Regions from separate parts of the Staphylococcus coagulans genome, predicted to be linked through region 1. Evidence: riboswitches for the same ligand, from Rfam matches in the RefSeq annotation. Region 1 holds a riboswitch; each other region holds the start of a gene.
What was found. Region 1 has a riboswitch for S-adenosylmethionine ahead of KM149_RS09640 (LLM class flavin-dependent oxidoreductase). Riboswitches for the same ligand answer to the same signal wherever they lie in the genome.
Positions count from the first base shown of each region.

Region 2: it holds a riboswitch for S-adenosylmethionine, as region 1 does, so the genes downstream of both, metK (methionine adenosyltransferase) here and KM149_RS09640 (LLM class flavin-dependent oxidoreductase) in region 1, are expected to answer to the same signal.
Region 3: it holds a riboswitch for S-adenosylmethionine, as region 1 does, so the genes downstream of both, KM149_RS01600 (O-acetylhomoserine aminocarboxypropyltransferase/cysteine synthase family protein) here and KM149_RS09640 (LLM class flavin-dependent oxidoreductase) in region 1, are expected to answer to the same signal.

Region 1 covers NZ_CP092966.1:2,025,858-2,029,316, forward strand. Annotated here, with positions in the region: gene KM149_RS09635 (serine hydrolase domain-containing protein) at 1-830, opposite strand, end outside; SAM riboswitch class I at 1,683-1,797, shown strand; gene KM149_RS09640 (LLM class flavin-dependent oxidoreductase) at 1,865-3,229, shown strand; gene KM149_RS09645 (MFS transporter) at 3,269-3,459, shown strand, end outside.
Region 2 covers NZ_CP092966.1:1,074,022-1,077,480, reverse strand. Annotated here, with positions in the region: gene KM149_RS05090 (NERD domain-containing protein) at 1-752, opposite strand, end outside; gene metK (methionine adenosyltransferase) at 842-2,041, opposite strand; SAM riboswitch class I at 2,148-2,257, opposite strand; gene pckA (phosphoenolpyruvate carboxykinase (ATP)) at 2,589-3,459, shown strand, end outside.
Region 3 covers NZ_CP092966.1:371,315-374,773, reverse strand. Annotated here, with positions in the region: gene KM149_RS01605 (LLM class flavin-dependent oxidoreductase) at 1-259, opposite strand, end outside; SAM riboswitch class I at 306-405, opposite strand; gene KM149_RS01600 (O-acetylhomoserine aminocarboxypropyltransferase/cysteine synthase family protein) at 569-1,846, opposite strand; SAM riboswitch class I at 1,910-2,008, opposite strand; gene nrdG (anaerobic ribonucleoside-triphosphate reductase activating protein) at 2,204-2,743, opposite strand; gene nrdD (anaerobic ribonucleoside-triphosphate reductase) at 2,740-3,459, opposite strand, start outside.

The DNA.
Region 1 (3,459 bases):
AACATAGGCGGTTTAAATACTGGCGCATTTTTATTTAATTGATAGCCTTTCGCCATATCTTCTTTATAACGTGCATCATTGTAAAATGCGCTATGTTTAAGTTGGAAAGGATTGCCAAAATATTTATAGTAATTTTCTGCATAAGTATGATGCGTCACTTCTTCAATCACTTTTGCGAGTACGAGGTAGTTTGCATCATTATAGAAGTGTTTGTGATAATGCTTCGGATCCACGCCTCTTTTTTGAATTGAATCGACAGCCTCGTCTAAATTTAGAATATCTTTAGAACCTTTGTACTTGTATAGACCACTACGATGTAACATCAAGTCTTTCAACGTAATTTTCGGTGTCGTTTCAAAATGAGATAAATATCGATCCACGTCATCATTAATATTAATTTTGTCATCTAATTCTAGTTTTTTAACCATCATTCCTGTTAAAAACTTTTGAGCTGAACCAATCAAGTAAAGAGTATTTGGATTATTCGGTTTCCCGTTCTCTAAATCTTGAAATCCATAGCCTTTGTTCATCTTTAACTTACCATTTTCAAAAACAGCGATAGAACCGTTAAATTGCACATTTTTTAAATACTGGTCAATTTGGTTATAATTCAGATTCTTTTGATCAAGTACCGTTTTTAAGCGGGGAATATAATCCGTATTCTCAACGCTATTTTTCTTTTTCTCTTGCTGACTCGCTTGAAAATTTGTCAGTTCTTGTTCATGCTGCTTTTTAAAATAACGGTATAAACTCAAACTGCCTATTAATATGACTAATGCAACAAAACAAACGAATACGTTCACTAATAATGATTTATTTTTTTTATTCACTCTCGTTTTACTCCTCTTATAATCATTAGACAAGTTCCAGATTTAAACAGCATCGATTGCAGTCATGATAAGTCTGTCTCAATCTAAAACTTGGTATTCGGTCACTGTTCAATAAGAGAAAGTGAATATCTCCCCATCATTGAGCTAGGACTGGACAATATAGAGTTTACCATGAACATAATACTTTGCAAAAATATTTAATAATTTTATTGTCCACTATGATTATTTTACACATTTAAAGCTTTATAAATCCGAAGTATTCATGCTTAAAACACGATAAATTTTAAGGAAGCGCATCGAGTGAATAAACCTAACTTTATATACATTATTATTTCAAAGTATATGCAATAGCATTTTTATCTATTTAAAATAAAAAGGCTGAGACAATTTTTTTCTGCCTCAGCCTTAACCATTTAGTTTCTTGGTTCACCGTGTACAAGGATGCTACTTAATAAGTCAAACACTTTTTTGATAAAACCAAAAATGCCAGCCATTGTTTTCATCTCCTTTTTCTTTAATTACATTTTTATTGTAATGCTTATTTCTAAAAATTTGTTACTTTTTGCGTAAATGGTTTATTTCTATTCCTAAGTGTAATATGTTTTTCTTTATGTTTAATCGTTTAATATTATTTTTATAATAAATTGACTTTATTTTAAAAAATACAACACCATTGTTTAAAATCAGTGCATTGATCATTCTTTTCAAATTTAAGTATGAAGACTTTAACTTCTATTTCAGTTTTTACAATCTTTAATATTTAATATTCATAGTAATTTGATAAGTATAGTTGACTTTTTAAAAGACACCCGCTAAAATACAAAATATATTATTTTCAGAAAATTCATATAAAACTTATCTAGAGAAGCGGAGGGACTGGCCCTATGAAGTTTCGGCAACAGGCTATATGGTACTGTGCCAATTCCAGTAACTGATGCGCATCTTCGTATCGGTTAGAAGATAAGATTACATGGCAATACTTCTTATCTTTAAAGTAAAGAAGTATTGCTTTTTAATTTTTAGGGGGTCTATTTATGTCAAAGAAACAAATACATTTAAACGGTTTTGTCCAACAGTCTCCATCACCGCATTCCATAGGTTTATGGAAACACGAAAAAGATAAAGGGCATCTTCATGGAGATATCGAATATTGGACGCATCTTGCGCAAACACTCGAAAAAGGAAAGTTTGATGCCCTTTTTATGGCTGACGTTTTAGGGACTTATAGTGCCTATGAAAATTCTCATAGGGCTGCCACAAAATATGCAGTTCAATTTCCTGCTTACGATCCGATTGCAGCGATTTCAGCAATGGCAGCAGTTACGAAGCACCTCGGTTTTGCACCTACCGTATCAACAACATATGCAAAGCCTTATCAATTAGCGCGACAACTCTCTACACTAGATCACTTATCTAAAGGACGAATCGGATGGAATGTCGTTACCTCTTATTTAGAAAGTGAGGCTGTCAACTTAGGTCTCACAGAGCGATTACCAAAAGAAACACGCTATGACCGAGCGGATGAATTTTTAGAAGTCACTTACAAATTATGGGAAAAGAGTTGGGATGACCATGCTATCGTCAGAGATATTGACAGCGATACATATACAGATCCTGATAAAGTCAACTTAATTCATCATAAAGGCAAGTTTTTCAATGTTCCAGGTCCTCACCTTGTTGATCCTTCACCACAACGAACACCTGTTATTTTTCAGGCAGGCGCTTCTTCACGAGGGCGTGATTTTGCAGCGAAACATGCAGAAGCTGTCTTTACGACACAACACTCTTTAGATGCTTGTAAAGCTTATGTCGAGGATGTAAGAGCACGCGCAGAAAAATTCGGGCGTGATAAAAACTCATTGTTATTTTTACCGCTTATTATGCCAATTATTGGAGAAACTGAAGAAGCAGCTGAAGAAAAACATCAAGCATTAGTTGAATTGGTCAGTTATGAAGGAACCGCTGCTTTATTGAGTGGACATACCGGTATTGATTTCTCTCAATACGATCCAGATCAATATCTAGAAAGCATTGAAACTGGTGCAATTCAGCATGCTATGGATATGTATACTAAAGACCCAAATCGCAAATGGACGTTGCGAGAAGCGATTAAATTTCATGGCTTAGGGACAGGTCCAGTCCGCTTCGTAGGCACACCTGAAAAGATTGCAGATCAACTGGAAGAGTGGATTCGTGTTGCTGATGTAGACGGATTTAATGTTGCACAAGCCTATTCTCCGGGCACACTTGAAGCGTTTGTTGAAAAAGTGGTTCCAGTCCTTCAAGAAAGAGGCATTTATCGACAAGATTATGAAGGAGAGACACTTCGAGAAAACCTATTTGGTCAAGGTGCAAAATACATTCGTGAAGATCATCCAGCACGTCAACTTTCAAATTAAAAAACTACTGTAATTTTATTTTATAAAGGGAGGGATTATATGAAAATTTCGGTCTCAAAGCTTGGATTTCCACCTTCATTGTTATGGGGCTACGTAGGTGTTTTAATATTTATGATGGGAGAAGGTTTAGAAGCCGCATGGATTAGTCCCTATCTTATTGACCATGGATTGACACTACAACAAGCTGCCTATGTCACTACCTGCTACGGTGTGACCATAGCCATTGCATC
Region 2 (3,459 bases), 950 kb from region 1:
TCGCCTTCACGTTTTGGATTAAAATATAAAATCGTAGTTGGTGTATATTTTAAATCCAATTGACGTTGCAATTGTGTTGCAACTTGCTCAATTTGTTTGATTTGTTGTGTATAGTCTTTGATTGAAAGTGCATTTTGTTCACCATCTTGTTGGTCTAACACAACCATCTGTGGTGTTGATGGATCTAAATCTAATATTTTGAAAACTTGCTCTAACATTGGATTTTCTGAAAATTGATTTTGACTAACGCCTTGGTAAACATGACCTTTTAAAAGTTCAGAATCTATAATATAAAGACCTGTGCGTGTCAAAACGAGATGACTCATACGTGTAATATCCTCTAAATCATTAGTGGGTAAAAAGATATTGGCCATGATATGCATATCTTCTGGTCGAATACGTTTTTCTTTGACTAATCTTTCACGTATTCCAAGTAAACGCATATCTGTCACATATTCACTACTATTTTTTGAAAATAATTTTAAAGCATCAATTTCTCTATTTTTTGAAGAAAGCATTGTTTCATATTCTTCTTTATGTTGCGTGTCCGCTTTTTTCTTTTCAATTCGAACTTTTTCAAGCTCTTCTTCATGTTCGTGAGTCAGTTGATCTTGCTTCGATTGATATTGACTTGCGTAACTTTCTTTAGCTTTCTTTTTACTTTTGAGCGCTACCAAAAACAAAATAAAGAATAATGCTGCAATTACAATAGCAGCAATGAGGCCTATTTCGATTGGACCAAATTGTGTCATTTGCAATACCTTCCTTTTATCTACATTTCTACAGTTATTTCTATTATATTAAATAACTATAAAATTAGCGATAGTTAAAGCAATAAAATTTATTGTAAAGCAGAAACCGCTTCTTTTAATAATTCAATTTTATCTGTTTTTTCCCAAGGTAATTGCACATCATTTCGACCAAAGTGGCCATATGCAGCCGTTTGTTTATAAATTGGACGTTGTAAATCAAGCATTTTAATAATTCCAGCAGGCCGTAAATCAAAGTGATCACGTACTGCTTGAATTAAAGTATCCTCACTGACTCTTCCTGTACCAAATGTATCGATGGCGATAGAAACTGGCTGAGCGACACCAATGGCGTAGGCAAGCTGCACTTCACATTTATCTGCAAGTTGAGCAGCTACAATGTTTTTTGCGACATAGCGCGCTGCATAGGCTGCGGAACGGTCTACTTTTGTAGGATCTTTTCCTGAAAACGCGCCCCCACCATGACATGCATAACCGCCGTAAGTATCAACAATAATTTTACGCCCAGTTAAGCCTGCATCGCCTTGTGGACCACCAATGACAAAACGCCCTGTTGGATTAATGAAAAATTTAGTCTCTTCATCTAATAAGCTTGGGTCTACTGTTGGATAAATAACATACTCTTTAATATCATTTTGAATTTTTTCTAATTCAATTTCTTCGTGATGTTGTGAAGAAACAACGATTGTATCGATACGTTTTGGTTGATTTTGTTCATCATATTCAACAGTCACTTGGACTTTACCATCAGGTCGTAAATAATCTAAAGTTCCATTTTTACGGACTTCTGATAAACGTTTCGATAATTTATGTGACAGGTCAATTGGTAATGGCATGAGTGTATCTGTTTCATTTGTCGCAAAACCGAACATCAAGCCTTGATCGCCAGCACCAGTATTTAACTCTTCGTCATTCATTTCATCACGATATTCCAACGCGCGATCGACACCTTGTGCAATATCAGGTGATTGTTCATCTATCGCTGTTAAAACAGACATTGTTTTATAGTCGTAACCATACTTCGCACGTGTATAACCAATCTCTCTAACTGTTTCGCGTACGACTTTTGGAATATCGACATAAGTAGAAGTAGAAATCTCACCCGCGATTAAGGCCATACCTGTCGTCACTGTCGTCTCACAAGCGACACGTGCATTTTTATCTCCTTTCAAAATTTCATCCAAAATTGCATCAGAAATCTGGTCTGCAATCTTATCAGGATGACCTTCTGTTACTGATTCTGAAGTAAATAAGCGTCTGTTGTATGTCATAATAAACTCCTTTATATAATGGATTACGAACATTCTCTCTCTGAGCTCAATAAAAAAAGAGCCTTTCAACACTATAAAATAGAGTGAAGGCCCTAACGTCCATTCGCTCTTATCGTTCAGACCATATTTGTCTGCAAACGGTTTGGCACCTTTCTTCGTTAAAAGAGGTTGCTGGGTTTCATTGGGTCCATGTCCCTCCACCACTCAGGATAAGAGAATCCGTTAGCACTATATTACATAACTTTTATCAGTCTGTCAATTTCGTACTTCTGCACAAATCATTTCTAAAACCTTTCTTATCTAGAAAGATTTATGATAAATGCATCGATATTCATGGAAGAAAACCACTAAAAAATTGGATATGAACGTGAAGCATTTAAGTTTCCGTTTAAGTTATAGCTGAAATCACTAGCAGAATACGTAAAAATAAATATTTAATCTAAATGCTGTTATTTTTTCTTAAATATAGTAGGGATTATTTCTCTAATATGTTATACTCTTAAATTGTAAAGGCTTACATTCAACAAAATTCGGAGGGGATTAGATCATGTCATTTAATACTAGTGCGTTAGAGGCATTAATCGATAAGCCAAGTTCTCATTTTCAACTTACAACAACAGAACTTTATAACAAAATCTTAAAACGTGATGAAGCAGAGTTAACAGAACTCGGTGCCATCAATGCGAAAACAGGTGAATACACGGGGCGCTCACCTAAAGATAAATTTATTGTAGACAATCCACAGGTGAAAGACGATATCGATTGGGGGGCGATTAATCAACCTATATCAGAAGAAAAATTTCTCAATCTCTACCATAAAGTTATTGATTACTTAAACGACAAAGAAGAATTGTTTGTTTTTAATGGCTACGCAGGAAGTGATTCGAATTCGCAACTTAAATTGACAGTGGTTAATGAATTCGCATGGCATAATTTATTTGCGCAAAATATGTTTATTAAACCGACTTCTAAAGAAGAAGCTTCAAAAATCAAAGCAGATTTTACATTAATTTCTGCACCCCACTTTAAGGCAGATCCAAAAATCGATGGTACACGCTCAGAAACTTTTGTTATCATCTCTTTCAAGCATAAAACGATTTTAATTGGTGGCACAGAATATGCGGGTGAAATGAAAAAATCTGTCTTCTCTGTCATGAACTATTTGTTACCACAACATAATATTATGAGCATGCATTGTTCAGCGAATGTTGGAGATAAAGGCGATGTCGCACTCTTCTTTGGACTCTCTGGAACAGGTAAAACAACATTATCAGCAGACCCAAATCGTAAACTCATTGGTGATGACGAGCACGGTTGGAACGAGAACGGTGTTTTCAATATTGAGGGTGGCTGCTATGCTAAAGCGATTAACTTATCAGCTGAAAAAGAGCCACAAATTTTCAATGCAATCCGATATG
Region 3 (3,459 bases), 830 kb from region 1:
TAGGATCATGTGCGGGGAGTTGAACTGCGTGTTTCACTGCGGCGTCATGAGATTGGTTGTAAACACTATAAGTGCCCAACACATCAGCAATAAAAATACCATCAAATAAACCACGTTCTAAAGTTTGAGCAATATCCGTCCAATATTTTAAATTGTGGTGTGTCGCTCCTTTATCTTTTGGATGTTTCCATAAACCTGAAGCATGGGGAGAGGGAGAGTTTTGGACGAATCCGTTAAAATGAATTTGTTTTCGTGTCATGAACATTACCTCCTAAGAAATAGGAAGATAAGGCATAGCTGTAGTTGACTTATCTTCTAGCAATTGTGCTACTGGAATTGGCACAGTGAATTAATCCTGTTGCCGAGATTTCATCGGGCCAGTCCCTCCATCTCTCTTGATAAGACGATGATGTACACTCATGGGGTACTTTTTAATAAGTGAAAGGTAAAACACTGACCGGTAGAATAATCACTTCCTTCACATGGCGGCTTACGCTTTAAAAGCGCTCATGTCAATCTACCAGATCATGAATTTCCATTTATTTTCATTTTGTGCGACGCTTAAAAGTTAAATTTTGGCAAAGCCTTTTTCCAAATCTGCGATAATATCATCGATATGCTCAAGTCCTATCGAAAGACGAATCGTCTCCGGGGCAATACCTGCTGCTGTTTGTTCTGCTTCCGTCAATTGTTGATGTGTCGTGGATGCGGGGTGAATGACAAGTGACTTTGCATCTCCTACATTCGCTAATAAAGAAAATAATTCTAAGCCTTCAATAAACTTTTTACCTGCTTCGTATCCACCTTTAACACCAAAGGTAAAGATGGAACTTGCACCTTTTGGTAAATACTTCTCTTTTAACGCGTAATATTCACTCGTAGGTAAACCAGCATATTTAACCCATGCGACTTTATCATGCTTTTCAAGATATTGTGCAACTTTTTCAGCATTTTCCACATGACGTTCTAATCGTAATGAAAGTGTCTCTAAGCCTTGCGTTAGTAAAAATGCATTGAATGGTGAAATCGCTGCCCCTGTATCTCTTAAAATTGTTGTACGAATTTTAAAAGCAAGTGCGGCTTCTCCAAATTTTTCACTGAACACTAAGCCGTGATAAGACGGATCGGGTTCACTTAATCCTGGAAACTTGCCATTATCCCAATTAAAGTTACCTGCATCAACAATAACACCACCCATTGATGTTCCGTGCCCACCAATAAATTTGGTCGCAGAATGAACAACAATGTTCGCGCCATATTCAATTGGACGTAAAAGATAAGGCGTTGCAAATGTATTATCAACAATAAGCGGTATACCTTGAGCTTTTGTAATCGCTGCAAGTGCATCGAAATCCTCAACATTGCCTTCTGGGTTCCCAATGGTTTCTACAAATAATGCCTTCGTATTGTCTTGAATCGCATTTTCTATACTACTGACATCTTTCGTATCTACTAATGTGACATCAATCCCATATTTAGGTAACGTATGTGTGAAAAGCGTATGTGTTCCGCCATATAATGTGGAACTTGCTACAATATGATCACCCTTCTGTGCTACAGCTTGAATCGCATACGTGATGGCTGCCATACCTGAAGCAACTGCTACACCAGCCACACCCCCTTCAAGTTCAGCCACACGTGTTTCAAGCACGTGTGTGGTAGGATTCATCAGTCGTGTGTAAATATTCCCAAGTTCATCTAAGCCGAATAAATTCGCCGCATGTGCCGTATCATCAAAAGTAAAAGATGTCGTTTGATAAATCGGTAAAGCACGTGAATGGCTACTTTCGTCGACTTCTTGTCCTGAGTGCAATTGCAAAGTTTCAAATTTAAAATCACTTGTCATTTGACATTCCCCCTAATAATAAAAAATAAAAGCCTACCTGATAAAGATAGACTTTTACTAGAAGACTTATCTCTCAGGTTAAATCACCTGCAGGAATTAGCACCTAACTGAATAGGTTGCCTGGTTTCAAAGGGCCTGTCCCTCCACCAATCTTGATAAGTATGATTCAATTGTTAAAATGCAAGATGTATCGTGCAAATAGAACGGCCAATACAATAACCGTGCGGGTGTTTTATTGGCTTTTAATGATACCACAAGTCTATCTAACATCCTTAACGATGTCAATACACAAATCCGAATTTTCTTACAAATTGAAAAAATTTGAAAAATGTCTGTTCGTATCAACACGTAGCCTGTTTATTCAATGTAAATCGACTGGCTGATCATTTCGGTTTTAATAAACTGTTGGACATCAATGACACGTTGATTTAATGACCCTTTATAGGGCAAATTAGGTTGATATAATTTTTGAATGAACATGCCGTCTACAATGACATCAACTTGTTTTAATAACGCAGTCCGTTCATCATTCGCAAACCATAAATACTCAAATAAAAAGCCTGTCCAAACCCAAATTGATTTCCGGCTACCGTAGCGTTCTCGAAAAGCATGTACTAATGGGATAACAATATCTAAATTACAAAAAGGTTCGCCCCCTAAAATGCTTAATCCTGAAATATATTCCGGTGCACACGCATCTAACACTTCCGATATCAATGTTTCCGTTGCCCGTTCACCATATCGAAAATTTTGAGCTGCCACATTGTAACAACCTTCGCATAAAAATGGGCAACCTGAAACATAGACACTGCAACGTACACCTTCTCCATCGACGAAGCTTTGGTATTCGATTTTAGCGATATAACCTGCACCCTTTTTTATTTTTTGTGCAATCATGAGGGATTCGCTTTCATATGTTTCACACGTGCGCACATTTCTTTATGACGCCCTTCAATCATTGGCCGTTGCACAGGATTACCTAAATAACCGCATGTCCGTTTAACAACATCGACCGTTTCAGGATTATGGTTTCCGCAATGTGGGCAACTATAACCTTTTTCAGTTGTTTCAAAGTCTCCTTCGAAACCACAGTCATAACAACGATCGATTGGGATATTTGTACCTAAATAGCTCACACGATCGTATGAATAATCCCACACCGCTTCAAGCGCTTTCACATTATGGTCTAATTTAGGGTACTCACAATAATGAATATAACCACCGCTTGCAAAATGAGGATAATCTTTTTCAAAATCTAATTTTTCGAACGGTGTCACGTCTTTTCGTACATCGTAATGAAACGAGTTTTGATAATAACCTTTATCTGTAATATCAGGAATCGAGCCAAACGCCTCATAGTCTAAACGGCAAAATCGATCTGTCAAAGACTCACTTGGTGTGCTATAAATACTAAACCAAATGTCATGCGCTTCAGTCCAACTATATTGATAAGCTTGCATCTTTTTTAAAATTTCAAGTGTAAAAGCTTTCGCATCTGCGTTAGTTTCCCAATTAGGCCCAAAGAACACTGTCGCTGCTTCATAAAGTCCAATGTACCCCATAGAGACAGTCGCACGTTGCTTATTAAATAAAGCGTCCACCGAATCGTTTTC